DNA from 2 places in the Peribacillus aracenensis genome. Region 2 is predicted to be linked to the other one. Evidence: a T-box and tRNA genes for the amino acid it is inferred to sense, from the RefSeq annotation. Region 2 holds a T-box; the other holds one or more tRNA genes.
The links. A T-box is a leader RNA that pairs with one kind of tRNA and senses whether it is charged. The one in region 2 lies ahead of serS (serine--tRNA ligase), so its partner is inferred to be a tRNA-Ser.
Positions count from the first base shown of each region.

Region 1: it has a tRNA-Ser gene. The T-box ahead of serS (serine--tRNA ligase) is inferred to sense a tRNA for this amino acid. The anticodon was not compared.

Region 1 is NZ_JANZMJ010000005.1:212,204-230,323, forward strand. It holds gene ytzI (YtzI protein) at 1-52, shown strand, start outside; gene N0M92_RS07975 (S-ribosylhomocysteine lyase) at 90-563, opposite strand; gene yidD (membrane protein insertion efficiency factor YidD) at 773-994, shown strand; gene N0M92_RS07985 (metal ABC transporter solute-binding protein, Zn/Mn family) at 1,116-2,066, shown strand; gene N0M92_RS07990 (DctP family TRAP transporter solute-binding subunit) at 2,131-3,195, opposite strand; gene N0M92_RS07995 (ATP-binding protein) at 3,336-4,946, shown strand; gene N0M92_RS08000 (response regulator) at 4,939-5,634, shown strand; gene N0M92_RS08005 (hypothetical protein) at 5,682-5,828, opposite strand; gene menC (o-succinylbenzoate synthase) at 6,168-7,271, opposite strand; gene N0M92_RS08015 (o-succinylbenzoate--CoA ligase) at 7,268-8,746, opposite strand; gene menB (1,4-dihydroxy-2-naphthoyl-CoA synthase) at 8,833-9,651, opposite strand; gene menH (2-succinyl-6-hydroxy-2,4-cyclohexadiene-1-carboxylate synthase) at 9,653-10,474, opposite strand; gene menD (2-succinyl-5-enolpyruvyl-6-hydroxy-3-cyclohexene-1-carboxylic-acid synthase) at 10,471-12,222, opposite strand; gene N0M92_RS08035 (isochorismate synthase) at 12,215-13,624, opposite strand; gene N0M92_RS08040 (1,4-dihydroxy-2-naphthoate polyprenyltransferase) at 13,923-14,843, shown strand; gene N0M92_RS08045 (TraR/DksA C4-type zinc finger protein) at 14,989-15,738, shown strand; tRNA gene N0M92_RS08050 (tRNA-Glu) at 15,780-15,851, opposite strand; tRNA gene N0M92_RS08055 (tRNA-Ser) at 15,855-15,945, opposite strand; tRNA gene N0M92_RS08060 (tRNA-Asn) at 15,947-16,021, opposite strand; tRNA gene N0M92_RS08065 (tRNA-Ile) at 16,032-16,108, opposite strand; tRNA gene N0M92_RS08070 (tRNA-Gly) at 16,114-16,187, opposite strand; tRNA gene N0M92_RS08075 (tRNA-His) at 16,192-16,267, opposite strand; tRNA gene N0M92_RS08080 (tRNA-Phe) at 16,285-16,360, opposite strand; tRNA gene N0M92_RS08085 (tRNA-Asp) at 16,384-16,459, opposite strand; tRNA gene N0M92_RS08090 (tRNA-Met) at 16,466-16,539, opposite strand; tRNA gene N0M92_RS08095 (tRNA-Ser) at 16,642-16,734, opposite strand; tRNA gene N0M92_RS08100 (tRNA-Ile) at 16,756-16,832, opposite strand; tRNA gene N0M92_RS08105 (tRNA-Met) at 16,843-16,919, opposite strand; tRNA gene N0M92_RS08110 (tRNA-Ala) at 16,948-17,023, opposite strand; tRNA gene N0M92_RS08115 (tRNA-Pro) at 17,041-17,117, opposite strand; tRNA gene N0M92_RS08120 (tRNA-Arg) at 17,129-17,205, opposite strand; tRNA gene N0M92_RS08125 (tRNA-Leu) at 17,215-17,303, opposite strand; tRNA gene N0M92_RS08130 (tRNA-Gly) at 17,316-17,390, opposite strand; tRNA gene N0M92_RS08135 (tRNA-Leu) at 17,399-17,480, opposite strand; tRNA gene N0M92_RS08140 (tRNA-Lys) at 17,489-17,564, opposite strand; tRNA gene N0M92_RS08145 (tRNA-Thr) at 17,585-17,660, opposite strand; tRNA gene N0M92_RS08150 (tRNA-Val) at 17,671-17,746, opposite strand; rRNA gene rrf (5S ribosomal RNA) at 17,758-17,873, opposite strand; partial or broken rRNA gene N0M92_RS08160 (23S ribosomal RNA) at 17,993-18,120, opposite strand, start outside.
Region 2 is NZ_JANZMJ010000055.1:114-11,836, forward strand. It holds partial or broken rRNA gene N0M92_RS28230 (23S ribosomal RNA) at 1-64, shown strand, start outside; rRNA gene rrf (5S ribosomal RNA) at 129-244, shown strand; gene N0M92_RS28240 (YaaC family protein) at 325-1,290, opposite strand; gene guaB (IMP dehydrogenase) at 1,402-2,865, shown strand; gene N0M92_RS28250 (D-alanyl-D-alanine carboxypeptidase family protein) at 3,039-4,358, shown strand; T-box leader at 4,428-4,652, shown strand; gene serS (serine--tRNA ligase) at 4,716-5,993, shown strand; tRNA gene N0M92_RS28260 (tRNA-Ser) at 6,125-6,217, shown strand; gene N0M92_RS28265 (deoxynucleoside kinase) at 6,339-7,010, opposite strand; gene N0M92_RS28270 (deoxynucleoside kinase) at 6,988-7,647, opposite strand; gene N0M92_RS28275 (isochorismatase family cysteine hydrolase) at 7,828-8,373, opposite strand; gene tadA (tRNA adenosine(34) deaminase TadA) at 8,514-9,020, shown strand; RNA gene ffs (signal recognition particle sRNA large type) at 9,167-9,431, shown strand; gene dnaX (DNA polymerase III subunit gamma/tau) at 9,615-11,303, shown strand; gene N0M92_RS28295 (YbaB/EbfC family nucleoid-associated protein) at 11,325-11,642, shown strand; gene recR (recombination mediator RecR) at 11,703-11,723, shown strand, end outside.

The DNA.
Region 1 (18,120 bases), on a different contig from region 2:
CATCGATCCTTTGCCTAAGGAAGAGGGGGAAAAAGGAGAACCCGAAAAATGAAAAAAGTTCCTGTCACAATAGGACAGGAACTTTTTTATTAACCGAAAACTTTATGAAGATCTTCTTTATCTTGTGCAAGCCAGAAATTCATTAATTTCTTGGCCCCTTCAAGATCATGCAATTTTGCTTGGCCGCATTGTTTTTCGTTTGCAGCTGGAATTTCAGTAATTGTAACAGCATCCTTGAATGTATCTTCAAGAACATCGATGATTTCCGTCACTGTCGGCTCACCGCTGACAACAAGGTAATATCCTGTTTGACATCCCATTGGCGAAATATCGATAATATCAAAGTGATCGTAGCGCTCGGAATGTTTACGGATATTGAATGCAAGCAAGTGTTCCAGGGTATGGATCGTATCCGGCTTCATCGCTTGTTTATTCGGCTGGCAAAAACGGATATCAAATTTATTAACAACACCGTCTGTTCCTACCTTATGGACACCGCAATGTCTAACATATGGGGCTTTAACAGCATTATGATCTAATTCAAAGCTTTCAACTGAAGGCATTTAATTCACTCCTTAATTGTATGTCATCTCTATTTTACCTTGAATAACAATATATTTCATCCATTAAAAATAATTCTTATTATATCTATCGGATTACCCCTATGCTTATTCCTTTTTTACCCTTATTGGAAACCTAGAAAATATGCTATAATGAAGGGTAGTGAATTTACTCGAAAAGAGATGAAAGCCTTGTGTTGAAAAAAATATTAATGGGAATCATCCGTTTTTACCAAGTTGCCATTTCTCCATTAAAACCGCCTACTTGCCGTTTTTATCCAACTTGTTCCCATTATGGTTTGGAAGCGATCAATCGTTTCGGACCTATAAAAGGAAGCTGGTTAGCACTCACCCGGATTCTTAAATGTCATCCGTTTCATCCAGGGGGCATTGACCTTGTTCCCGAGAAAAAAGAAAAAAGTAAGGGCCAATAGAAAAAAACCTTGCTTTCTTTTGCAATCTTTTGTATCATACAGAAGTCAAATCGTAATCATTTCGTTTTTACCACATAACATTCAAATCGTAATCAATACGAATTATAAAGGAGCATTTCATATGAAAATCCGAGCATTGCTCTCACTTTTCCTTGTTACTGCAGTATTTCTGTCAGCCTGCGGCAACTCAAAGGAAGAATCGAGAAAAGATGAAACCAAGGATGCCTTAGATATATATACGACGGTTTACCCTTTACAGTACTTCACGGAGGCCATTGGCGGGAAGTACGTAAATGTCGAGACGGTTTATCCTCCCGGAACGGATGAACATTCATTCGAACCCTCTCAAAAAGATATTGTAAAAATGGCTGAGTCAGACCTATTTTTCTATATTGGCTATAATCTAGAAGGCTTTGTAACCAAGGCTGAACCAATTCTAAGCAAAGAAGGCGTCAGAACGATTGCGGTGGGTGAGACGGTTCATCTTGATGAAGATGAGCATGCACACGAAGAGGAACATTCACATGAAGAAGACGGTCATGACCATGGGGGCGTTAATCCGCATTTGTGGTTAGATCCCATCTATTCCATTGACATGGCTAAAACCATCAAGGACGAGTTAACGAAAAAAATGCCGGAACAGGAAGAATATTTCAACAATCATTTCAACAAGCTTTCCGAAAAGCTTGAGGCACTTGATAAAAATTTTGCGACGACGATCGAGTCGGGCCGTACCAATAAGATCATCGTTTCCCATTCTGCATATGGTTATTGGGAGGAGCGCTATGGATTGGAACAAATTGGCGTCACAGGACTAACGTCTTCAAACGAACCTTCTCAAAAGGAATTGGGAAAAATCGTGACCATGGCTGAAAAGGAAGACTTGAACTACGTCATCTATGAGCAGAATATCAGTTCTAAACTAACCGAGATCATCCAAAAGGAAATGGGAGCGAAATCACTTGAGCTCCATAACCTTTCCGTGTTGACGGATAAAGATATCGAAGCCGGTGAAGATTACTTCAGTTTAATGGAAAAAAATATCAAGACACTTCAAACTGCATTGCAATAGGAAAAAGAGCCGGCCCATTGGGTCCGCTCTTTTTTTGTCCCCTGCTATTTAATGAGTGTTTTCGTTATTCGTTTAAATGCTTATCACGGATCTTTTCCATCTTCATCATCAATTCTGTTCCGATCGTTGATTCGAATTCCGGATAGATGACGGTCATCTCATCCATCCATTCCTTCTTTTCTTCATCTGACAGTGTATAGATGTCGATATTCGATTTTTGCTGGATTTCCTTAAGCTGTTCCTGATTCAATTCATTTGATTTGATCCATAGCCATTTCGTTGTATCATCCATCGCCCGTTGGATTTGCTGCTGAATGTCCAACGGGAGTTTGTTCCAAAACGGCTTATTTATCATGACGACATAGCCTAAATAGCCATGATCACTGATCGTTAAATATTTTTGCACCTCATATAATTTCTTGGAATAGATATTCGAAATCGTATTTTCCTGGCTGTCCGTTTCATTGATTTCAAGGCTTTTAAACGTTTCATTAAACTCCAGCACAGAAGTTGTCGCCCCAAAATGCTTGAATTGGCTTTCCAGGACTGCACTTGGCATGATTCTAAAATTCTTTCCGGCAAAATCCCTTGGATGCCGTATCGGTTTACTGCTTGTAATCTGTTTATAGTTATTCGACCAAAATGCGAGTCCCTCTATATCGATGGTATTCAGCTGCTTAAGCAGCTCTTCCCCCACTTCCCCATTCAATGCTTCCTGCAAAGCAGCGTCCGTCGGAAAGACGTATGGAAGGTCCAATAGCATCCATTTCTTTGATATGCTCGTAATTTTAGATGTAGTTGGAGCAATCATCTGCACTTTGTTTTCTTGTAATGCCTTGATTTCTTCATGGTCACTATATAATGACTGATTAGGGTAAACTTCAATTTTGACACGATGATCTGTATATTCATCGACAAGTTGGGCAAACCTGTTCGCAGCTTGCCCTTTAGGTGTATTTTCGGCAACGACATGACTGAACTTAATCACGATTTGATCCTTCATCCCGACCTGCTCCTCATCCTTCGGCAAATTGAAACCGAAGCTTGTAAAGAACGATTGAAACGATATATACACTGCTATCAACAGCCCCAGGCCAATTAATAATAAGTACCCCCATAATGCACGCATACCGACAACTCCTCACCGCTCACTTCACATTATCACTATTCTATCACAGCTTTTTACTGTCGTAATACAATGCGCGAAAAATGGCGAAAAGTGATAGAAATTCTGTTACTATAAAGTATAGAAGTAATGGAGGAAAAACAATGGATAAATCCTTTCATATGCCCATTCAAATTAAAATCACCCTGCTATCATTCGTAATCGTCGCTTTTTCGATACTAATAGGCGGGATTTTTATATTCGGAAACATCGTTTCAGTCAAGGAAGATGAAATCGGCAAACGATCCATGATCACTGCCCATACCATTGCCGAACTCCCAGAAGTACAAAAATTGGTCCGTAAGCCCGAAGGATGGACGCAGCTCAATCCGATTATTGAAAACTTAAGGAAAATCCATCAAGCAGATTATATAGTTGTGCTCAACAATCAGCATATACGTTATTCCCATCCGGTGTTCAGCCAATTGGGGACCCCTTCGGAAAGCAGTGATGAAAGCGCTGCTTTCGCTGAGCATGAGTATCTTTCAAAGGCGGCTGGCGAACTTGGCATTTCCGTCCGCGCCTTTGTCCCGATCCTTGATAAAGATAGAGAGCAAATCGGCGTCGTCCTGGTTGGGAATATCTTGCCTACGATACCGGAGTTAATCAAGGATCTGAAAGGCGAAATCGCGATTATCCTGGTCCTTACACTTCTATTCGGGGTATGCGGCTCATGGCTCATGGCAAGAAGGATAAAAAAAGAGACCTTCCAACTTGAACCACATGAAATTTCACGGATGTTGGTTGAAAGGACAGCCGCATTCAACGCGATGCATGAAGGGGTCATCGCCATAGATAATAATGAAACGATCACGATTTTCAATGAAAAGGCTAAGCAAATATTCAATATCAACGGTGAAGTCATCGGCAAGAATATCAATGATATTATACACGATACCCGTCTCCCGGAAGTGCTTGATCGGACATCTCCCATCTTCAATCAGGAAATCTCCGTTCAAAACAGGAATATTGTAAGCAACCGGGTACCGATAAAGATTGCGGATAAAACGATCGGTGCCGTAGCCATTTTCCAGGATCGCACCGATGTGACGAAGCTAGCTGAAGAGTTGACTAGTGTCAAAGCATTCGTTGAAGCCCTGCGTGTTCAAAACCATGAACATATGAACAAACTTCATACGATAGCAGGATTGATCCAGCTCGGTAATCTTGACGAAGCACTGCATTACATTTTTCAGATCACGGAAGAACAAGAGGAATTGACCAGGTTTTTAACGAAGCACATTCACGATGATAATTTAGTGGGGCTGATATTAAGTAAGATCTCATTGGGACGGGAACTCGGAATCGAGCTCATCATGGACAAGCACACGAAATTGGACCGATTCCCCGCTGATTTGGATCATCACGATTTTGTTTTGATAATCGGAAACCTGATCGAAAACTCATATGCAGCGCTAAAGCATTGTTCTGAGGAAACAAAACAAGTTTATTTATCCATCTACCAGGATGAACGTCATTGTCAAATCGTGCTTGAGGATAATGGTCCCGGCATTCCCGAGGACATTCATAAAGATATATTCGAGTATGGTTTTACAACAAAAGGTGCGGAAGGATCAGGAATTGGTCTTTATCTAATAGACCAAATTGTAAAAAAAGCGAACGGCGAGATGAAATTCACAACACGCCCTAACGAAGGAACAAGCTTTTTTCTTTCTTTTCCCATGCACGATATAGAGGAGAACCAAAATGACTAACCAAATTCGTGTACTTTTAATTGAAGACGACCCAATGGTCCAAGAGGTCAACAAACAGTTCATTGAGCGCCTGCCTGCTTTTAAAGTCGTTGATACAGCTTCAAACGGGCTTGAAGGTCTGGAAAAAATCAGGCAGTCTAAACCCGACCTTGTCATTTTGGACATCTTCATGCCTTCTTTAAACGGGGTTGATACACTTTATCAAATCAGAAAAGAGCAAATTGATGTGGATGTCATCATCATTTCAGCGGCAAATGATCAGAAAACGATCAGAAAAATGATGCAGAACGGGGCTTTTGACTATTTAATCAAGCCATTTAAATTCGATAGGCTAAAACATACGCTGGAACAATACTTCGCTTTTCGGATGGAGGTTGAACCTGACCATCAAATTTCTCAAACCCAGCTCGACCGAATTCTCTTTCAAAATAAAACACATTCTGAAGCGAGTCCGAAATATGATGTTCCCAAAGGATTGAATGGCGCGACTCTTGAGCAAGTGACGAAGTTCATAAAGACCCAGCCTGGGTCGCTATCTGCAGAAGAAGTGGCTGATGGGATTGGTATCGCCAGAGTTACAGCAAGGCGCTATCTCGAATACTTGCATGGCGAAGAAGTCCTTCAGCTTGACGTACAGTATGGCAGCATAGGCCGCCCTGTCAATAGGTACCGGCTTAGTAAGCCTTAAAACGCATGGGGACCGGCTCGGAACGGTTCCCTTTTTACTTCAATTCTTTACGCACCTGTCTTCCGGTCATAGAGGCCCCACTTTCTCTTCAAAAGAAACAGCTCGCATTCCTTCAAAGCCGTCACTTCTTTTATGACATAGTCAGGCATGCCTCTTCTCAGTAGAATTTCCGCAATTAGGTACGGTTTTTTCATACACGCTCCCCTCCCTTTCCCTTGTTTGCCATTCTTTTGATTTCATTATACAAAATAATCCAATAAAGAAAAAATAGACAAAACCCCATTTTCCGAAAAAAATATAGTTTATCAGGGCCTAGGTTAACCAGTCATACCCTTTAAAAAATCATGGATCGGGGGATGCCAATCGAAACTTCAAACTTATATTTTATTTATCCTATTAAATCATTTACCAAAAGGGTGGGATTCCTGTCAAAAAAATACTAAAAGGGTGAGTTACACAAAACGTGGGAGGAAAAAAGGAAGATTATCAATATTTTAATCAAAAGAGGCCGTAATGCACCTCTTTTGATGTTTTCATTTGTACAGTTTACTATATGTAGTCAATTCCTTTAATCGTTTTTCATTGATGGCAAAACCGATTCCAGCTTTATCGGGAACTTGGATCATGCCATTTTCGACAATGACTTCGGGATCGATTATATCCTCTTCCCAATAACGGGATGAAGATGATATATCCCCGGGAATCGTGAATCCTTTTAATGTGGCAAGTGCGATATTATGTGCACGTGAAATGCCAAATTCAATCATACCGCCGCACCAAACGGGGACACCATTACCCAGGCATAGATCATGGATTCTTACAGCTTCCATCCAGCCGCCGACTTTAGCCATCTTAATGTTGATCACCCCACAGCTTTGGAGCGACAGTGCACTTTTGGCATCATGAAATGAATTTATGCTTTCATCAAGGCAAATGGGTGTCTGCAGTTGTTTCTGCAAAAAAGAATGTTCCACAATGTCGTCATGTCCAAGCGGCTGCTCAATCATCATCAGCTTAAACGAATCAAGCTTCTGAAGATGCGGGATGTCACCCAGACTGTACGCTGAATTGGCATCTGCCATTAGCGGGATATCGGGATAGGCCCGACGTATTTCCCCTAAAAACTCCAGATCACTTTGAGGATTGATTTTTATTTTATAACGCTGATACCCAGATCCGGAAAAATCCTCGATCTGGCGCATCGCATCTTCTATGTCATTGGATGCAACGACTACACCAGCGGCCACTTCGCTTCGTTCGCCGCCAAACAGCCGTCCGAGGTAGATTCCTTTCTGCTTCGCATATAAATCAAGGATTGCCTGCTCTAAAGCCGACTTCGCCATCGCATTCCGTCTGATTCCGCTCCATAAGTTCGGCAGCTCATCAGGGTGCCTGATCTGACTGGCCAATGTCAGCGGAATTAAGAAATCATCCAGCATATGAAAGCATGTCTTGATCGTTTCCTCGGTATACCAAGGACTTGTAAAAGGAACAGCTTCCCCGTATCCAATCAATCCGTCTTCATCCATGGCTTCGACAATTATCACTTCCCGATCGCTTACCGTTTCAAGATGCGTCTTGAATGACCGCTTTAAAGGGGCCTTAATGAGCTTAAGGGAAATGGAGGATAACTTCATTGCCATTCCCCCATTTCCTTCTTCAGTTCCCGTCTCAAAAGCTTGCTTGCTCCATTCCGGGGAAGCTCCTTGCAAAAAATCACATTCTGGGGAATTTTATATGATGCCAAATATCCCCTGCAATATTCCAGCAGTTCGCTCTCATCAAGTTCTGCGCCTTGATGCAAGACGACAAAGGCAAGTGGGACCTGTCCCCATTTTTCATCGTCAGTCCCCGTTACTCCCGCTTCGAAAACATCTGGGTGCTTACTTAGGACATTTTCGATCTCGGCCGGGTAGACATTTTCACCGCCGGAAATGATTAAATCCGAGCGTCGGTCAAGCACATATAAAAAGCCTTCCTCATCGAGATAACCAAGGTCCCCAGTATAAAGCCATCCATCGGTAATGGCCTGCTGTGTAGCATCCAGCCGATTAAAATAGCCTTTCGTCACATTCGGACCTGAAACCACGATTTCGCCCACTGCACCCGGTTCACACATCGTTCCGTCTTTCTCTATCCGTAACTGCGAAGGAAACAAAGGCTTTCCCGCCGAGCCGATTTTTGTCATGCTATACTCCGGTGCCAGTGTTACAATCTGTGAAGACGTTTCGGTCATCCCATATGTTTGATAGACGGGAATCCCTTTCTCCTTACATACCTCAAGTAAATGGACGGGTGCAGGGCCGCCGCCCAACAGGAAACAGCGAAACGTTGCCGGATAGCTTGCTCCCTTCAAATCCTGCAGCATCCTATTCAGCATTGTCGTCACGACCGAAATGATCGTCACGCCATTTTCCTGGATACTCCGGTTTGCCTCCCGTTCATCGAAACGTTCTGCCAAAACGACCTTCATGCCATATATCACATTTTTCATCAGGATGGATAAACCGCTAATATGAAAGATGGGAACAGCACAATACCACGAATCTTCCTCATGCAATCCAAGGTTCAGAACCGACCCGACGGCACTCCACCAATGGTTGCCGAATGATTGGATCACTCCTTTTGGATTTCCTGTCGTACCTGATGTGTACATGATGGTCGCGGTATCCTCAAGGTAAAACTCTTGAAGTATCTCCGCAGTGCCATCCGGCAATTCTTCCATTAAATGAAGGTTCAATTCTGGGAGAATCCCACCAATATCAGAGAGTTTGCCGGAGAAGGAGCCTTCTGATACCAAATGGGCAGATCCACTATCCCCAATCTGCCAGGACAGCTCTTTTGCCGTTAGCTTATTATTCAGCATCACAATCTTCACACCGAGATAAAGTAGTGCATGGATAACGACGACACCATCAATATGGTTACGGAGCAAAACCGCACATGAATCGCCAGCGCCCAGACCAACGCTTGCCAGCTTACCAGCCATTTTCTCCGATAATGTATGCAGTTCAAGAAAGCTATACGTATGACCTTCAAACTCAATTGCCGGGCGATCCGGTGAAAGATGCGCCCGATTTTTCAGCCAGTTCGGCAACTTTTCTTCTGCCATTGCTGCTTACCCTCTTCCATTTTGATATAGAAAACAGCCCGGCGATTTTCCGCCAAGCTGTCAGTCTCATCGATTCACACGTTTCATTAAGGGAAACGAGGGAATTGCCCAAAGTCCGGAGTGCGTTTTTCTTTGAATGCATCGCGGCCTTCTTTTGCTTCTTCTGTTGTATAGTATAAAAGTGTAGCGTCACCAGCCAATTGTTGAAGACCTGCAAGGCCATCCGTATCAGCGTTCATTGCCGCTTTCAAGAAACGAAGTGCAGTCGGGCTCTTCTCAAGCATTTCTTCACACCATTTAACCGTTTCCGTTTCCAATTCGTCCAAAGGTACAACCGTGTTGACCAATCCCATGTCCAATGCTTCCTGTGCATTGTATTGACGGCATAGGTACCAGATTTCGCGTGCCTTTTTATGACCCACGATACGTGCAAGGTAGCCAGAACCATAACCAGCATCAAAGCTTCCCACATTCGGTCCAGTTTGTCCGAAAATTGCATTGTCAGCAGCAATCGTCAAGTCACATACCACGTTCAAGACATTTCCTCCACCAATTGCATATCCTGCAACCATGGCTACGACCGGTTTTGGAATTACACGGATCAAACGTTGCAAATCAAGAACATTTAGACGCGGAATGTTATCTTCACCTACATATCCGCCATTTCCGCGTACTTTTTGATCTCCGCCTGAACAGAATGCTTTGCCGCCTACACCTGTTAAAATAATGACACCAATGCTTGAATCATCACGCGCCCTTGCGAATGCATCAATCATTTCAGCAGTCGTTTTTGGCGTGAATGCATTATGTACATGTGGTCGGTTGATGGACACTTTAGCAATCCCGTTATATTTTTCATACAGAATTTCATCATACTCACGTATTGTTTCCCATTGTATCGTCATCTTAATTCCTCCTTTTATTTCGCTTTAAAAACTCACTTATTATTTTACCAAACTTTTCTCCAACTTCCACATGAATCGCATGTCCCGCATCATTTATTATTTTCCACTCGGCCCGCTTCAGCTTTCCCATCATGGAGTCCGCAATGTCACAAAACTTACGGTCGAGTTCACCGGTTACAAGAAGCACTGGGAAATCAAGAGTTTGCAGTTGTTCCCAGTATGAAGCCTGACTGCCTGTCCCCATACCAAGAAGGCTATTGGAAAGACCGGCAGGGTCATTCGCCAACCGCTGCTCCCGAATGGCTGACCTCGTTTTGGCCGACAAACGTTTTTGACTTTCAAATAGCGGGATGTTTTCCCATTGATCCACAAATGCTTCCATTCCATTTACAAGAACCCGTTCGGCAAGCTTCCTATCATTTTCCCTTCGGACTTCCCGTTCCCCTTCTGTTAAAAGGCCTGGTGAAGCGCTCTCCAATATCAGTGTATCAACATACTCAGGATACAAACAGGCAAATCCCAATCCGAGCCTTCCGCCCATCGAGTATCCAAGGATATGGGCTTTCGGGAAATGTAACACATCCAAAATATGCTTGATATCCTCAGCCACACGCTCCATCTCATACCTCCGATGATCGGCTGGTGACGCGGACATGCCATGACCGATGATGTCGACCATTATCATGGTATACCTGTCACTCAGTAGCGGAATGAGGAATTTCCATGTATCCCGATTTCCCGTAAATCCATGTAAAAGTACAAGAGGATCTCCATTTCCCGTTATTTCAACAGCATAATTGACATCCTTGCTGACAATATTCATGATATTTCCCTATCTAACACCATTTTTATTTCCTGGGAAACAAAGCTCCACAAATTTCGATGCTTTTGTAAATTGGACTCTCTTTCTGTCGGTACTTCGATGATTTTCAGACCTTGAATTTCGAATGACTCCGTAAATACCTTCTCAAACTCACCCCAACTTTGCACCTTGTTGTATTTACCGCCATAAAGTTGGGAAGTATGGGAAAAATCAAGCCCATGAGGCGTGCCGAATAGCGTTTCGAAATGTTCCCTCTCATTCGCCTGAGGCAAGAAGGAGAATATGCCGCCGCCATCATTATTAACAAGCAATATCGTGATATTTTGTTTTTGAAGCTTTGCTGCAAGCAAGCCATTCATATCATGGAAAAAGCTTAAATCCCCGATCGCCAGCACTGTATTTTTCGATACCGTACTTACGCCAAGAGCGGTCGAAACGACACCATCGATCCCATTCGCACCTCGATTTGCCATTGTCTTGATTCCTTTTCCATTATTCAAAAAGAAGGTATCTAAATCACGTATGGGCATGCTATTCCCGACAAACAGCGTCGATTTCAATGGCATCATATCAGCAAGCAGGGCGAACAGCTTGCCTTCACTTAACTCCGATTCATCCCTGACGGAGGCCAGGGCATCCTTCGTCGTACCGTTGACGGTCTGCCATAAGCGAAGCCATTCATCATCAGGGGAAGAAATAATTTTATCAGCCATTTTCAAACAAAAATCTTTCTCTTCGCTGTAAATCATATTCGTTGCCAATCCGGCTGGTTCACGCCAGCCTGCTCCGCCATCGACGACCAAAGTGATTGCCTGTTTTTGTTTTTTCATGAATAACAATAAGGGTTTAGAAACAGGCATTGCCCCGAAACGCAAGATCACTTCCGGCCTGAAAGCCGCTTTTGCCGTTTCATCGCGCAAAAACGTATCGTACGCATCAATTATGACGGCTTTGTCGTGACTACCACTCCTTAACTGCGAAAGGGGATCAGCCAGTATAGGAAAAGCAAGTTTTTCCGCTAATGCGACGATGGCTTCCTTCATCTCGGGATGCGGTAATTCGCCACATACGATGATACCTTGCTTAGCTTGTGACAATGTAGTTGCAACAGCTTCTATTTGTGATGCGGACAGTGACCGTTCTCCACTGTCAATCACCACTGCAGGCGTTATTTTATTTTGCCTGTACTCCTTTGCTTTCTCCAGATCCGGAATCAATGGTTCACGAAGCGGGAAATTCAAATGTACAGGCCCTGCAGGTTCAGCCGCCGCTGTAGCCACCGCCCTTGCGCCGACCGTTCTGGCATACCGCATCATCCCATCCGTGCTTTCAGGAAGTGCCATTTCGACAAACCATTTTACATGTCTCCCGTAAAGATGTAGTTGATCGATCGCCTGCGGGGCTCCGACATCACGCAATTCATGCGGGCGGTCAGCAGTAAGCACAATAAGCGGCACTCTTGAATAGAAAGCCTCAATGACGGCTGGGTAGTAGTTTGCTGCGGCTGTACCGGACGTACAAAGAAGTCCGACAGGTTCTTTTAAGGCCTTAGCCAAACCAAGGGCAAAAAAAGCAGCCGAACGCTCATCCACATTAATATGAATTTTGATATCAGGATGTTCCACTAGTAACAAAGCTATAGGCGTGGATCGTGAACCTGGGCTCACCACCACATGCTTCACCTCATTTTGTGCCAGCTCATCGACGAATGAAGCAGCATACGCTGTCAATGCATCTCGGTCATTCATTAAGATTTCCTCCTAAAGCACTTAACATCGGATTGAATTTAATCCCTGTTTCCCGGAATTCACTTTCGGGAGTCGAATCTTCGACTACCCCGCATCCGGCAAAGAGGGATGCCTCATTGTTCTGTATAAGGGCAGAACGAATCCCTACAGCGAATTCCCCGTTTCCATACGTATCCACCCAACCTAAAGGACCCGCATAAAAGCCACGTTCAAGACCTTCCATTTCCCGGATCCGGACAACGGCCTTTTCTTTTGGAAGTCCGCCCATGGCAGGTGTAGGATGGAGTTTCTCGACGAATTCAAAAATCGTGACGCCCTCCTTGGATATACCGCGGACCGGTGTGTACAAATGCTGGATATGACGGTTTTTCATAAGTGTCGGTTCTGCAGGAACCATCACCTTTTCGCATACAGAATCAAAAGCATTGGATATCATCGACACGACATATTGATGCTCTTGTAAATTCTTTTGGTCATGAAGCAATTCTTCACCAAGACAAACATCTTCCTGCTCATCTTTCCCTCGCCCCATCGATCCGGCAAGACAGGTTGAAAAAACTTCATTTCCCTTTTTCTTGATTAAACGTTCAGGGGTGGCACCTACAAAACAGTCACCGCCAGCCTCCAAACTGAAAATATAGCTTAAAGGCTGCTCAGCAATCAATTGTTCAAGCACTTTCCCTGAATCGATGGAACGTTCAAAAGCAAGTCGAAGCTCCCTTGCCAAAACGATCTTGTCGAGATCTGTCGTCTTGATTTCCTGAACAGCCTCTTCGACCGTCCGCTTCCATTCCTCAGGTTCGACTTCCCTCTGCATAACCAGGGAATTCACACCCGATCCATTTCCATCCAAGCTTTCGAAAAGGAAAGCTTCCCGTTCATTTATCATATCTATGAAGAGTTTTTCTGAATCATCAGGCGAACATAGTAAGTTTGTCGTTAAGTAAGCTTGTTTCCCCACTATTGACAGCATGAAGGCAGGTATATAAAACAGGTTGTCCCCGAACTGATTCCACAGGAGCGTACTGTCCGTTTCATAATCAAAAGAAAAGCCCCCAAACAGTAACGGACCTGTCGCTTCTACATCGGTCACTCCTGTTTTGACAGCAGTATTCTGCAGTTTGATCCAGCTCTTTTCGACTTCTCTATAACGTTCGGCATTCGATGCCGCTTTGAGTTTCTTAACATTGCCTAAACCGGTGATGGTTATATCCTTTGCAGGATCCTCCCAGAAAAAGCGTTCACCCGCGTACCGTTCTCTTCCAGCTTGATAAAATGAAAGGGGGTTGCTGCAATTAACTTTCTTAATATGACTGAATAGAACTTGATCATTCAAGTCCTTCGCCTTTTGTATAGCTGAAGCCAGTCCCTGAAACTGTTCAGTTTCCTCTGAGATAGCCAAAAAAATCCCCCCAAATGTACATTTTAAAAGCTTTTTAACCTATTTAAAGATACACCTCCCTTGAACCTCATGTCAATAAAACGCCCCTTTACCGAACGATTCTTTCCTGCTTTTTTCCTTATTATATGAATCTTAGCGAATGTAGAGAAATATCCTTGATTCTGGAAATGCACCATTTATGAATTCCAAATATACCCTTGCCCAATTTTCCTGCATTTATTAGGATAACCTTTTGTGCAACATTTCAATATTTGTTATAATTTCGAGAGAACCAATAATGATTTTGAGGAGAGAAATAATGCAAACAGAATACGACGGACTTCCCCTTAAACGGACCTGGAAGATTTGGTGGGAGTTAATTCGTCCACATACACTAACCGCAGCTTTTGTTCCAGTCTTGCTTGGAACTGTCATTGCACTTTTGGAAGATGGAGTGAATTGGTTATTATTCGCTGCCATGATGATTGCAAGCATCCTGATACAAGCTGCAACCAATTTATTCAATGAATACTATGATTTCAAGAGGGGCTTGGATACGGAGGAATCCGTAGGCATCGGCGGCGGGATCGTCCGTCATGGGATGACCCCCAAACTAATCATGAACTTGGCCCTTGGCATGTATGCCATCGCCTTGATAATTGGAATCTATATCTGTGCCGCATCATCTTGGTGGCTTGCTGCAGTAGGACTGGTTTGCATGCTTGTCGGCTATCTTTATACAGGCGGCCCCCTGCCCATTTCATATACACCATTCGGGGAACTTTTTTCTGGTTTGTTCATGGGCTTTTTGATAATCCTGATCGCCTTTTTCATTCAAACCGGTGATGTTTCTTCAACAGCCATCTTAATTGCCATTCCAAGTGGAATATTGGTCGGGTTGATCAACTTATCGAATAACCTGCGTGACCATGACGGAGATAAGGCACATGGCCGCAAAACGATGCCGGTAGTCATGGGCCGGAAAAACGCCCTGACATTCATGGCAATCATGTTCGCATTCTCTTATCTATGGCTAGTTGGGCTAGTCCTTACCGGAAGCGTAACGGTGTGGATCCTCCTTGCCTTCCTAAGCATCCCGAAAGCCCTGGCCGCAATCAAAGGCTTCGTAGGTAAAACGCAGCCGATCACGATGGTGCCAGCAATGAAAGCCACGGCCCAAACGAACACCTTCTTTGGCTTACTCATGGCCATTGGATTATTCATCAGCTATCTTATATAATCTCCTGGGACTGAGCTCATTCGCTCAGTCCTTTTTTCTATCATCCGTTCCTTATTGTTTTCCTATACTCCGATTCGGGTAATAGATAATACAACCATCTTACCAATATAAATGAGATTTAGACTTTAGAAGGAGTGAATCCGATATGGCAACGAAACAACAAACGCAAAAATTCAAAAAAGAACTGCTTCAAGAAAAAAATGAGCTAATTAATAGAATTCAAAATGATGAACAATCCGTTCTGGATAAAAGCCAGACCGAATCCGTAGGGGAATTATCATCCTATGATAATCATCCTGCTGATCTTGGTACCGAATTATTCGAGATGGAGCGGAATCAAGCACTCGATGAACATGCACAATCCGAAATGGAGAAAATCGATGAAGCTTTGAAAGCCATGGAGGAAGGCTCGTATGGCCATTGTAAAACCTGCAATAGGGAAATCCCCATCGAGAGGCTTGAAGCGATCCCAAGCACCCTCTACTGTGTCGAGCATGCTCCAGAACGGTCGATTTCACAAGACCGGCCTGCGGAAGAGGATATACTAATCCCATCCATGGGTGATCATTTTGAAAATCGTCATGGAATCGAAATGGTGGATAAAGAAGATAGCTTTGGTGAAGTTGCCAAATTCGGTACATCCGAAACACCATCCGATTACACAGGCGATCATGACAATTATAATGATCTTTATAAAACTGAGGATGAAACGAATGGGTTTCCTGAAGACTATGAAGGATATGCCGCAAATGATATCGAAGGAAAAAATAGAGTGAACATACCGAACAAAAAGCAAAAGGTATATGAAGATACACTGGAGGAAGAAAACATAGAATCCAATCTTGGAGACATTCCCTATAAACAAAAAGATAGTTATATCAATGAAAAGAAATGAAAAAAAGAAGCATACATTCATGTATGCTTCCCTTTTTGTTATGACCCGTACGGGATTCGAACCCGTGTTACCGCCGTGAAAGGGCGGTGTCTTAACCGCTTGACCAACGGGCCAACTGGCGGAGAAGGAGGGATTTGAACCCTCGCGCCGCTCGCGCGACCTACACCCTTAGCAGGGGCGCCTCTTCAGCCTCTTGAGTACTTCCCCATGGCTCCGCAGGTAGGACTCGAACCTACGACCGTTCGGTTAACAGCCGAATGCTCTACCACTGAGCTACTGCGGAACAATGAATATGGTGGGCCTAAATGGACTCGAACCATCGACCTCACGCTTATCAGGCGTGCGCTCTAACCAGCTGAGCTATAGGCCCATATTTGGAGCGGGTGAAGGGAATCGAACCCTCATCATCAGCTTGGAAGGCTGAGGTTTTACCACTAAACTACACCCGCGAAATGGGGCGACTGATGGGAATCGAACCCACGAATGCCTGAACCACAATCAGGTGCGTTAACCACTTCGCCACAATCGCCGTAATTTTTTAGAATATGGTGGCTCAGGACGGAATCGAACCGCCGACACAAGGATTTTCAGTCCTTTGCTCTACCGACTGAGCTACTGAGCCACATATGTATTGAATTTTAAAAATGGCGGTCCCGACGGGAATCGAACCCGCGATCTCCTGCGTGACAGGCAGGCATGTTAACCGCTACACCACGGGACCTAATAATTGCGGGGACAGGATTTGAACCTGCGACCTTCGGGTTATGAGCCCGACGAGCTACCGGACTGCTCCACCCCGCGACGGTAATAATGAAACGATTTGCATCAAGTTTTCGTGTATAGCGTTTCGTCCGCATCCTTTATGTAAGGGTGTTTCAAAACAACTTGCTGCTTTTTGAAAAATGGAGGAGGTAGAGGGATTCGAACCCCCGCGGGATTTGACTCCCCTGTCGGTTTTCAAGACCGATCCCTTCAGCCGAACTTGGGTATACCTCCATGGCTTTTAAAAAGTGAATATGGTGGACCTTGTAGGACTCGAACCTACGACCGGACGGTTATGAGCCGTCTGCTCTAACCAGCTGAGCTAAAGGTCCTTATATTTATTGGTAGCGGCGGAGGGGATCGAACCCCCGACCTCACGGGTATGAACCGTACGCTCTAGCCAGCTGAGCTACACCGCCAATATAATATAAGTTTCTGATTGAAAAATGGTGGAGCCTAGCGGGATCGAACCGCTGACCTCCTGCGTGCAAGGCAGGCGCTCTCCCAGCTGAGCTAAGGCCCCATTCATTAAAAATCACGTGGTCGGGAAGACAGGATTCGAACCTGCGACCCCTTGGTCCCAAACCAAGTGCTCTACCAAGCTGAGCTACTTCCCGCAATAAAAACATGGTGCGCCCGGCGGGAGTCGAACCTACAACCTTCTGATTCGTAGTCAGATGCTCTATCCAATTGAGCTACGGGCGCATATTATGATGGTGCCGAGGACCGGAATCGAACCGGTACGGTAGTCACCTACCGCAGGATTTTAAGTCCTGTGCGTCTGCCAGTTCCGCCACCCCGGCACATACGAAAAGTGGAGCGGAAGACGGGATTCGAACCCGCGACCCCAACCTTGGCAAGGTTGTATTCTACCACTGAACTACTTCCGCATGAAAGATGCGGGTGAAGGGACTTGAACCCCCACGCCTTGCGGCGCCAGATCCTAAGTCTGGTGCGTCTGCCAATTCCGCCACACCCGCATATAAAATGGTGAGCCATGAAGGATTCGAACCTTCGACCCTCTGATTAAAAGTCAGATGCTCTACCAACTGAGCTAATGGCTCGTGCTTGTACTATTTTAAAATGGTGCCGGCAAGAGGACTTGAACCCCCAACCTACTGATTACAAGTCAGTTGCTCTACCAGTTGAGCTACACCGGCAGGTGTAAAATGGTGGAGGATGACGGGATCGAACCGCCGACCCTCTGCTTGTAAGGCAGATGCTCTCCCAGCTGAGCTAATCCTCCATATGAAACCTGCTTGGCGACGTCCTACTCTCACAGGGGGAAACCCCCAACTACCATCGGCGCTGAAGAGCTTAACTGCCGTGTTCGGAATGGGAACGGGTGTGACCTCTTCGCTATCGTCACCAAACAATGTTAACATTTTTTCAAGACATATATTATTATAACGTCTTTTTGAGAAAATGCAAGAAGAAATTTTCATTCCTTCAAAACTAGATAATAAGAAGGTATTTCATTTTTTAAAAAGCGTTGGTTAAGTCCTCGATCTATTAGTATCAGTCAGCTCCACATGTCGCCACGCTTCCACCTCTGACCTATCAACCTGATCATCTTTCAGGGATCTTACTAGCTTGCGCCATGGGAAATCTCATCTTGAG
Region 2 (11,723 bases):
TCAGAGGTGGAAGCGTGGCGACATGTGGAGCTGACTGATACTAATAGATCGAGGACTTAACCAACGCTTTTTAAAAAATGAAATACCTTCTTATTATCTAGTTTTGAAGGAACAACGTTCCTTTTATGTTTGGTGGCGATAGCGAAGAGGTCACACCCGTTCCCATTCCGAACACGGCAGTTAAGCTCTTCAGCGCCGATGGTAGTTGGGGGTTTCCCCCTGTGAGAGTAGGACGCCGCCAAGCCATTTAAAAAGATCAGCCATCCAGCTGGTCTTTTTTCGTCATTCGGGGCAGATCAATCGACCAATTGGATGTTGGGAGGATCAAAAGTGGAACCTCTCCGACTTAATCCATTCAAAAATTAAAAATGGCACCTTAGCTTGGCTTATTTTAAGGAATTGCACAATGCAAGGGTAATCATCATTGGGCATGGTTTTCATCAGTTCTGCCCACCATTCTGTTTCATAACGAGCTATTATGCTAAGGTTATAAGAAATCAAATAATGGATCAAAAGTTCAGGTAATGAAAAAGCCGACGAATCTTTATTGAGTGATAGCATGAACTGTCTTTCCGCCAAATTATACCGTATTGGGGAAGGAGCATTATGAATAGGAATGCCATCAGTTTTTAAATGCAGTGTCCCAGGCGCTTCTGAAATATTGTAAACTTGATTCGTTTTAGCTTTCAAAAATTCTTCCATTCGACTGCTGGTCATTTGATAGCTATCCAATGTCGCTGAGGGCAGTTGAAAACCATTTGAAAAGGGTAACATCGTGACGAAATTTTTCTTGGAAATGGACCATGTAAAGTGCTGCATATCCGGTATTTCCTTTATCAGCGTCCCCATGGAAAATTTTTCACCCTCCAAATGCTTGATATGAAATAACTTCTCGGCAATGCAGGTGAAAAGTCCGTTCTTTTGCGTTTTAACTTCGTCCTTTAAAAATTCATATTGTTGTTTTTTCTTCTTTCTCGTAGTAACCCCATGGGCAAGCATCGAGGTTGATTCCGGATAGTTGGGATCGATCGTGAGCAGACAAGCCTTTAACAATTGGGCGAATCCATAAAATGTTAGGATCGGTTGTATGGAAAGTGGTGCAATGGCAGCCTGATTATAATAAGTTTTAGCATGTTCAAGATGGTAAATAAATGGATAACAATTATCATAACTTTTTATTTCCGCTTCTGCTATTTTTTCATGCTTGTAACACTTTTGTAAAAAAAGTTGTGAGGAAGATGCGGAAAAAAAAGGTGTATATTTATCGAAATTATCATTGTTTTCAGGCATTGCAGCGATCCTCCGAATTAATAGAATAATCAAACTTTTATTTCTCTTCTTGACAGTAGTATGTCCTATTGATAACCTACAAATAATATTTTTAAGCAGGAGGGGAAAATAATGTGGGAAAATAAATTTGCAAAAGAAGGTTTAACCTTTGATGATGTCCTATTAATTCCAGCGAAATCAGAGGTTTTGCCGAAAGATGTTAACCTTCAAGTCAACTTAGCTGAAAACTTAAAGCTCAACCTTCCTATCATCAGTGCAGGAATGGATACCGTGACAGAAGCTGAAATGGCAATTGCCATGGCTCGTCAAGGCGGATTAGGTATCATTCATAAAAATATGTCTATTGAAGCACAAGCTGAACTGGTGGATAAAGTAAAACGTTCAGAAAGCGGTGTAATTACCGATCCATTTTTCTTAACGCCGGATCACCAGGTATTTGATGCAGAGCATTTAATGGGTAAATATCGCATTTCGGGTGTTCCTGTAGTCAACAATATAGAGGACCAAAAACTTGTGGGTATCATTACAAACCGTGATTTGCGATTTATTTCCGATTTTTCCTTGAAGATTTCCAGTGTCATGACTGTAGAGAATCTGGTCACAGCGCCAGTGGGAACTAACTTGGAACAAGCAGAGAAGATTCTTCAAAAGTACAAAATTGAAAAGCTTCCCCTTGTAGACGATAATGGAGTCCTTAAAGGACTTATTACGATCAAGGATATCGAGAAAGTCATTGAGTTCCCGAATTCGGCGAAAGATAAGCAAGGAAGATTACTTGCAGGTGCTGCAGTCGGAGTGACTAAGGATACAATGAAGCGTGTTGAAATGCTAGTAAAGTCCCATGTCGATGCAATTGTACTTGATACTGCTCACGGTCATTCAGAAGGCGTTCTTGAAATGGTGAAGGAAATCCGCGGGACATATCCTGAATTGACGATCATTGCCGGTAATGTGGCAACGGCTGAAGGGACTAAAGCACTGATTGAAGCGGGTGCCGATGTAGTCAAAGTTGGAATCGGACCAGGGTCAATCTGTACGACAAGGGTTGTAGCTGGTGTAGGTGTTCCGCAAATCACGGCAGTTTTCGATTGTGCGACAGAAGCAAGAAAACATGGTAAAACGATCATCGCTGATGGCGGAATTAAATACTCTGGTGATATCGTTAAAGCCCTGGCTGCAGGCGGACATGCAGTAATGCTTGGCAGCATGCTTGCAGGTGTAACTGAAAGCCCAGGCGAAACGGAAATTTTCCAAGGCCGCCGTTTTAAAGTGTATCGGGGTATGGGCTCTGTTGCTGCAATGGAAAAGGGATCTAAAGATCGTTACTTCCAAGAAGATAACAAGAAATTCGTACCGGAAGGCATCGAAGGGCGCCTGCCATATAAAGGACCTCTTTCAGATACCATTTTCCAACTGATTGGCGGCATTCGCTCAGGTATGGGATATTGCGGCACAGCCACATTGGAAGAGTTGAGGGAAAACTCTCAATTTGTCAAAATGACCGGTGCCGGGTTAAGGGAGAGCCATCCTCATGATGTCCAAATTACCAAAGAAGCACCGAACTACTCAATGTAATGAATTTAACATATAATCGTCATTAAAATTTATTATTAAAATAGACAGAGTCTGCGATTACTCTGTCTATTTTTTTTATTTTTTCTGTGATAAACTAGACAAGGTGTCAAGGGAATTACATAAAGTTTCTTCTTTGTAATAGAGATTAGCTTAAAAGTTGGAGGTATTGGAAATTGAAAAAAATCAGCAAGATGACCCTCATTTTCACTTTTGTTTTAGTTCTTGTTATGTCGCAATTTGCCTATCAACCGGGGGAAGCTGTTGCTGAATCTGATAATTTAGGTTTAAAAGCAGAGGCAGCCATCGTCATTGATGGTGAAACAGGACAAATCGTGTATGAAAAAAATGCCGATAAAGTATTAGGGATTGCATCCATGTCTAAAATGATGACCGAGTACATCATAATGGAGTCAATCAAAAATGGGAAAATCAGTTGGGATCAAAAAGTTAAAATAAATAAATACGTACATGACCTTTCAAAAGCACCTAATTTGTCGAATGTTGGGTTAACGGAAGGTGAAGATTATACAGTTAAGGAACTATATCAAGCTATGGCCGTCTATTCCGGAAATGCGGCAACAGTGGCTTTAGCACAGTTGGTTTCCGGAAGTGAAAAGAGCTTCGTTAAGTTAATGAACGAAAAAGCAAAGGAATTAGGCTTGAAACACCATAAATTCGTTAATGCCAGCGGTTTGAACAACTCCGATTTATTAGGACAATATCCTTCTGGTAATGAAGATAGTGAAAATATCATGACAGCAAAAGATACTGCCCTTCTTGCTTATCGTTTAATAAACGATTATCCTGAAGTGTTAAAGATCGCCAGCATTCCTAAATTGAAGTTCCGTGATGGAAAAGAATATCCGAACTTCAACTGGATGCTGCCAGGTCTGATATTTGAATATAAAGGCGTAGATGGACTGAAAACGGGTTCTACCGACTTTGCCGGTTATGGACATACAGGGACGGTTATCCGGGACGGTCAGCGCTATATCACGGTGGTTATGAAGTCCACTAATAAAAACGAACGTTTTGCAGATAGCACTAAGCTTATGAACTATGCTTATGCAACCTTTAAAAAGGAAAAAGTCCTTCCGGCCAATTACCAGGTGAAAGGGAAAGAAACACTTTCAGTAGTAAAAGGTAAGGAAAAAAACGTTAAGATCCAATCTGAAAAGGCAATCGAGCTACTTGTTGAAAATGGTGAGAAAGATAACTATAAAACAGATTTAGTGATCGATAAAAACAAATTGAATGATGATGGTAAGCTTACTGCGCCAATCAAAAAAGGTGAAAAGCTAGGTTACATCACAGTCACTCCTAAAAAAGGAGAAGATTACGGGTACATTAACGGCGATCCGGTTAAGGTGAACGTCGTAGCTGCTGAATCTGTTGAAAAGGCAAACTGGTTCGTATTATCAATGCGAGCGGTTGGCGGATTCTTTGGTGACGTATGGAGCAGTGTAGCTTCTACTGTTAAAGGCTGGTTTTAAGTTTCGTGTATAAAACGGTTGCGTAATGTATAAAATTATAGTACATTATGGAAAACAATCTGATTATATAAGAAAGCAATGACAGGATATAGTAACAAGTATTTCTTTCTATAGAGAGCCGATGGCTGGTGGAAATCGGTGTGAGAGTTTTGTGAATCCCTCCTGGAGCAGAGTATGGAAAGCCCTTTGGGTCAGTAAATACTTTCGGTTAAAAGCCGTTATCGAGATAAGTGGTAGGCGTTTTTCATACGCCTTCAACTAGGGTGGCAACGCGGGTTAACTCTCGTCCCTTCTTCAGGGGACGGGAGTTTTTTGCGTTCTTTGATAAATCATCAAACTATTAAGGAGGAACTGAAAATGTTGGATTTGAAATATGTAAGGAATAATTTTGAAGAAGTGAAGCGTGTATTGCAATTTAGAGGAGAAGATTTGACCGATTTAGGTAAATTCGAGGAACTGGATGTAAAGCGTCGGACTTTGATTGCTGATACGGAAAAGCTGAAAAGCGAAAGAAACGAAGTTTCACAGCAAGTGGCCGTATTGAAACGGGAAAAAAAGGACGCAGATCAGTTGATTGCCGAAATGCGTGAAGTTGGTGACCGTATCAAAGGGTTCGATGATGAACTTCGTGAAGTGGAAGCCCAGTTAGAAACATTACTTCTTTCCATTCCGAATATTCCACATGAAAGTGTGCCTGTTGGTGAGACGGAAGACGATAATGTCGAAATCCGTAAATGGGGAGAGTTACCGGAATTCAAGTTTGAACCGAAACCGCACTGGGATGTAGCTGGAGATCTAGGCATCCTGGATTTTGAACGGGCAGCAAAAGTGACCGGAAGCCGATTTGTATTTTATAGGGGTCTTGGTGCACGATTAGAGCGTGCTTTAATTAGCTTTATGTTGGACCTTCATGTTGAGGAACACGGATATGAAGAAATGCTGCCGCCATATATGGTGAACCGTGCAAGCATGACGGGAACAGGTCAATTGCCAAAATTCGAAGAGGATGCTTTCCGTATCGAAAGTGATGATTACTTCTTGATTCCTACAGCCGAAGTCCCGGTGACAAACTTCCATCGTGATGAAATCATGAGCACGGACGATCTGCCGATAAGCTATGCGGCATACAGCGCTTCATTCCGTTCAGAGGCAGGATCTGCTGGTCGTGATACCCGCGGGTTAATTCGTCAGCACCAATTCAATAAAGTTGAATTAGTGAAGTTCGTGAAGCCGGAAGATTCTTATGCAGAATTGGAAAATCTCACAGGTCATGCCGAAAAGGTCCTTCAATTGCTAGGCCTTCCATACCGAGTGCTGAGCATGTGTACGGGAGATCTTGGATTCACTGCTGCTAAAAAGTATGATATCGAGGTTTGGATCCCGAGTTATGGGACGTACCGAGAAATTTCTTCTTGCAGTAACTTTGAAGCATTCCAGGCTAGACGGGCCAATATCCGCTTCAGACGTGATGCAAAAGGCAAACCGGAACATGTCCATACTCTAAATGGATCAGGTCTGGCAATCGGCCGTACAGTGGCTGCCCTTTTGGAAAATTATCAGCAGGAAGATGGCAGTGTTATCATTCCTGAAGTATTACGTCCATATATGCGCGGTGTGGAAGTCATTAAACCGTAAGTTAAAGGGAATCAGCTTCTGATTAAAGAGGCTGATTCTTCTTTTTATAAAGGTTTGAAATTATTTTAAAAAAACTTTATAGAGGGCTTGACTTTAATTTTAATTCCATGTAATATAATAAATGTTGATACGGAGGTATACCCAAGTCCGGCTGAAGGGATCGGTCTTGAAAACCGACAGGGGAGTCAAATCCCGCGGGGGTTCGAATCCCTCTACCTCCTCCATAACTTATTAATAACCACAGCGCATAAATTGGATATCGATAAATTCCGTTACAGATATGTAACGGAATTTTTGTTTTCTAATATATTAAAAAACCACCGGATAACCGGTGGTTTTTCTGTTTTACACATTTCGCAATAACTTGGTTTGCTCCATATATTCAGCAATCCGTTTTATAAGAGGTTCGATGCTTGCTTGATCCTGCATAAGGTCATATTCGTTTATATTTAATCGAAGGACAGGGCAGGCGTTGAATTGATCGATCCATTCTTCGTAACGGCCGTGCATTTCCTGCCAATATTCAATTGGGGTATGCTGTTCCATTGGACGGCCTCGCTCTTGGATCCGGTCGAGGATATCGTCCAGCGAACCTTCGAGATAGATAAGTAAATCAGGGTGCGGGAAGTATGGCGTCATTACCATGGCGTTGAAAAGGCTTGTATAAGTTTCGTAGTCCACATCATTCATCGTGCCTTTTTCATAATGCATTTTTGCAAATATCCCGGTGTCTTCATAAATGGAACGGTCTTGGATAAAACCGCCGCCATATTCGAAGATCTTTTTTTGCTCTTTAAAACGTTCAGCGAGGAAATAGATTTGCAGGTGGAAACTCCAACGATTAAAATCATCGTAAAACTTATCCAGATAGGGGTTCGTATCAACCTTTTCAAAGGATGTCCTGAATTGAAGGGCATCGGCTAAAGCATTGGTCATGGTCGATTTTCCTACGCCAACCGTCCCTGCTATCGTAATGACAGCGTTGTTTGGAATATTATATTTCTTTCGTAAGTTCATTTGACTTTACTCCTTTGTGCAGGGCATTCTCTATTTGGCTGATTATCGTTTTCAAATCATCCTTGTTCCCGACAAAATCCAGCTCATCTCCGTTGAATGTAAGAACAGGTATGTCAGGATGCTGTTTCTCAAATGCTTCCATGAACGTTCGATAATCCGCGGATAACTGCTCTAAATAAATGGAGGATATATTTTTTTCGAAATCACGACCTCTTTTGCCGATTCGGGAGATAAGAGTATCAAGACTTGCATTTAAATAAATCACCATATTAGGTTTAGGCATGTCACGTGTTAAAATATTGAATATTTCAAGGTACTTATTGTATTGTCCGTTCTTTAACGTTCGTTCAGCAAATATCAAGTTCTTGAATATATGGTAATCAGCCACCACGGCTTGGTTATTAGTAAGATACTTTTTTTCGATATCTTCCAATTGTTTATACCGGTTACACAGAAAAAACATTTCTGTTTGAAAGCTCCACTCATCAATATCTTTATAGAATTTCCCGAGAAATGGATTTTCATCTACAATTTCCTTCAATAATGAAATTTGAAAATGATCTGCGATAACTTTTGCAAGTGATGTTTTTCCCACGCCGATTGGACCTTCGACGGTGATAAATGGGGTGGATTTCATCCAATCTGTCCTCCTTCATGAGGTATCAAGCTGAAATTCCCGGTTATTAGGTTTTTCGCCAAGAGATATTGTATCACAGACTTGGGACTTTAGTGATATTTTTGTCAGGTTGATAAAGAAAGAGAATGAAAGATTGTTTATTGGAGGTGGTATGAGGTTAGTGCCTTATTCGATTGGTGCTTAAAAGTCTTCACCATCTTTTATGGATGCCTTGAGAACATGGTTCATCATCTTTAATGCGTAATGATTATCTTCCTTTGATGCAGAAGCGATGCAATCCTTCGGAATCCATAATTTATATTCCCGCATATAGGCGTCATTGGCCGTGAATAGCACGCAGATGTTGCCAGCTATTCCGGTAATGATCAGTGTTTCCGCGTTTAAACGTTTAAGTAGTGTATGGAGTGCCGTCCCATAAAATGCGGAATGTTTCGGCTTGATGAGAAAGAATTCGTCCTGTTGAGGTTTGATCCTTTCGATTAATGAGGCATTTCCTTCATTTTTACATTTATCAATAATTTTATCGAAGTCAGCCTGCCATAAATCATAATGGTCGTTGATATAAATGATTGGAAAACCTTTTTCTTTCATTTGCTTTTTTAATTTCAAAATCGGATCGACGATAAGTTTCGTATGTTCAAGGAGCATATTCCCGTATTTGAAATCAAAATCATTGATCATATCAATGATAAGCAATGCAAAAGAAGGTGATTCAGGTCGATTCATGGTATATCCTCCTATATTGTGAGAATTTACTTGCAGCACGTAGGCCGCATGCGTTACTATTCATTAGAACAAGTAGTATGACCTTTATTTTTGTCTTATATTTGTCTGTTTACTCCTACTTTATATGAGGGGGTTTTTTTATGAAGGATGATGTTTATTACATGAATTTAGCCTTAAAGGAAGCAGAAAAGGCGCAGATGTTGAAAGAAGTGCCGATTGGCGCTTTAATCGTAATAGATGATCAAGTTATTTCGACAGGGCATAACCTGAGGGAAACGGAACAGAATGCGACGGCACATGCGGAGCTGCTTGCGATCAATGAGGCTTGCAAGGAACTTGGCAGTTGGCGCCTGGAAGATGCGACATTATATGTGACGCTGGAACCCTGTCCCATGTGTGCTGGGGCCATCTTGCAATCTAGGGTGAAAAGGGTTGTTTTTGGAGCGCATGATCCAAAGGCTGGCTGTGCGGGAACATTCATGGATCTACTTCAAGATGAACGCTTTAACCATCAATGTGATGTAACAAGCGGTGTATTAGGCGAAGAGTGCGGCTGGATATTGACTTCTTTTTTTAAAGAGCTTAGGGATAGAAAGAAAACTTTGAAAAGAGAGCAAGCACTCAAGATTGCCGAAGAAAATAAATAGGGGAAAAACGAATGTTGAAAAAAAGGTTTGCTTCGTTTGATAAATTTGGAATCAAACTGTTCATGAACAACACTTGCGTTTTTTTTGTTACCTTAGTATAATGAATTATGCGTCGTCATGACGCTGTGAAATTGGTATTACTTTTGCCGTGCTAGACGGGGAGGTAGCGGTGCCCTGTACTCGCAATCCGCTCTAGCGAGGTTGAATCCCTTCTCGAGGTTAGCATTCTGTAGGGCCTGCCTTAAGTAAGTGGTGTTGACGCCCGGGTCCTGCGCAATGGGACTCCATGAACCATGTCAGGTCCGGAAGGAAGCAGCATTAAGTGGAAGTTCTCATGTGCCGCAGGGTTGCCTGGGTCGAGCTAACTGCTTAAGTAACGCTTATGGTTGCTAATCGACAGAAGGTGCACGGCAGTTATTTTACATAAACAAAAAACTCATTCGTATCGGGTGGGTTTTTTTTTATGCCAAGAAGGTAAAGTGCTTGGTACTCTTGAAAAAAATGAAGCAATGATGAAATTTCTTTTTAGACTTTGAAATTAAGGAAATCAGTAATGTATAATAAACAAGATGGAGAAAAGAAGGAGGGATTTCCGTGGGGTATCAAGCATTATACCGGGTGTGGCGGCCACAACAATTCATTGATGTAGTCGGGCAGGAACATGTAACGAAAACGTTGCAGAATGCCTTGGTCGGGCAGAAAGTTTCGCATGCCTATTTATTTTCCGGTCCACGTGGAACAGGGAAAACAAGTGCTGCCAAAATTCTAGCAAAAGCAGTGAATTGTGAGCATGCCCCGATAAGTGAGCCCTGTAACGAATGTGCTACCTGCCGCGGAATCACCGATGGTTCCATATCAGATGTTATAGAAATTGATGCAGCATCCAATAATGGTGTCGAGGAAATCCGTGACATTCGTGATAAGGTTAAATATGCTCCTAACGCGGTTACATATAAAGTTTATATCATCGATGAGGTACATATGCTTTCACAAGGGGCTTTCAATGCGCTTTTAAAGACATTGGAAGAACCTCCGAAGCACGTGATTTTTATATTGGCGACGACTGAACCTCATAAGATTCCACTAACGATCATTTCCCGTTGCCAAAGGTTTGATTTTAAAAGGATCCAGCCTCAAGATATAGTTGGCAGGATGTCACAAATCATTGAAGAAACAGGTGTTTCATGTGATGAACAAGCCCTGCATATCATTGCGAGGGCAGCCGAAGGCGGGATGCGAGATGCACTAAGCCTTCTTGATCAAGCGATATCCTTCAGCTCAGAGACGGTTTCTGTGGAAGATGCATTGACTGTCACCGGCTCTGTGTCACAGGCATTTTTAAGCCGGCTGGCAAAAGCCATATATGATAAAGAAGTAGCGGTGGCACTTGAAGTCCTTGAAGAATTGCTGGCCATGGGAAAAGACCCGGCCAGGTTCATAGAAGACATGATTTATTATTTCCGTGACATGCTTTTGTATCAAACGGCACCGGCACTGGCAGAATCCTTCGAGCGTGTTTTAATAGATCCCCAATTTAAGGAATTGGCAGAAGTCATCTCTTCTGAATCGATTTACTCCATTATTGAAAGCTTCAATCAAACACAGCAGGATATGAAATGGACAAATCATCCAAGGATTTTCCTTGAAGTGGCACTTGTGAAGTTATGTAATGAGCAAAGGCCAAATCAAAGTGATAACGGGCAGCTTCAACAGCTGCTGCAGAAAATAGAAGATTTAGAGAAGAAATTACTTGAAGTGCAGAAAAACGGAATCCCGGCAGCCATGACGGAAAAACCTGCAGAGCAGGCTAAGGCGCAAAGGGCCGTTAAAAAAGCGTATAAAGCACCTGCAGGAAAGATCAATCAAGTTTTGAAACAAGCTACGAAGCCGGATCTTAATGCTGTGAAAAGTAAGTGGGGGGAATTGCTTGAACAGTTAGGTCAGCAAAACCAAAAATCATTGGCAGCTTTATTAACGGAGGCAGAACCTGTTGCTGCGTCTACTGAAGCTTTTGTGGTAAAATTCAAATATGATATTCATTGTCAAATGGCAATGGAAAATAACCGTTTCGTGGAAGTGATAGCCTCGATCATGCAGCAATTGACCGGACACCGAATGGAGATAGCTGGAGTTCCGGAGAGCCAGTGGCAAAGGTTGCGGGAGGATTTCATATCGACACAGCAGTTCGACGGTCCAGAAGAAACGGAATCAAAAGAGGAAGACCCCTTTATAGCAGAGGCTAGAAAATTAGTCGGCGATGATTTACTTGAAATTAAAGAATAATTGGAGGTAAGAAGAATGGGTATGCGCGGCGGTAATATGCAGAACATGATGAAACAAATGCAAAAGATGCAAAAGAAGATGGCAGAGGCACAGGAAGAATTAGGTGAAAAAAAGGTTGAAGGAACTGCTGGCGGCGGAATGGTGACGGTCATCGTGACTGGACATAAAGAAATAGTCGATGTAGTCATCAAACCGGAAGTTGTCGATCCGGATGATATCGATATGCTTCAGGATTTAGTGCTGGCTGCGACTAACGATGCTTTGAAAAAGGCGGAAGAACTGACAAACCAAACGATGGGACAATTCACTAAGGGAATGAACCTTCCGGGTATGTTTTAAGCAAGTTCAAAAGAAACTTCCATTCAGGGGGTTTCTTTTGAAATTTTTAGGAGGAATTCGATGCATTATCCAGAACCAATT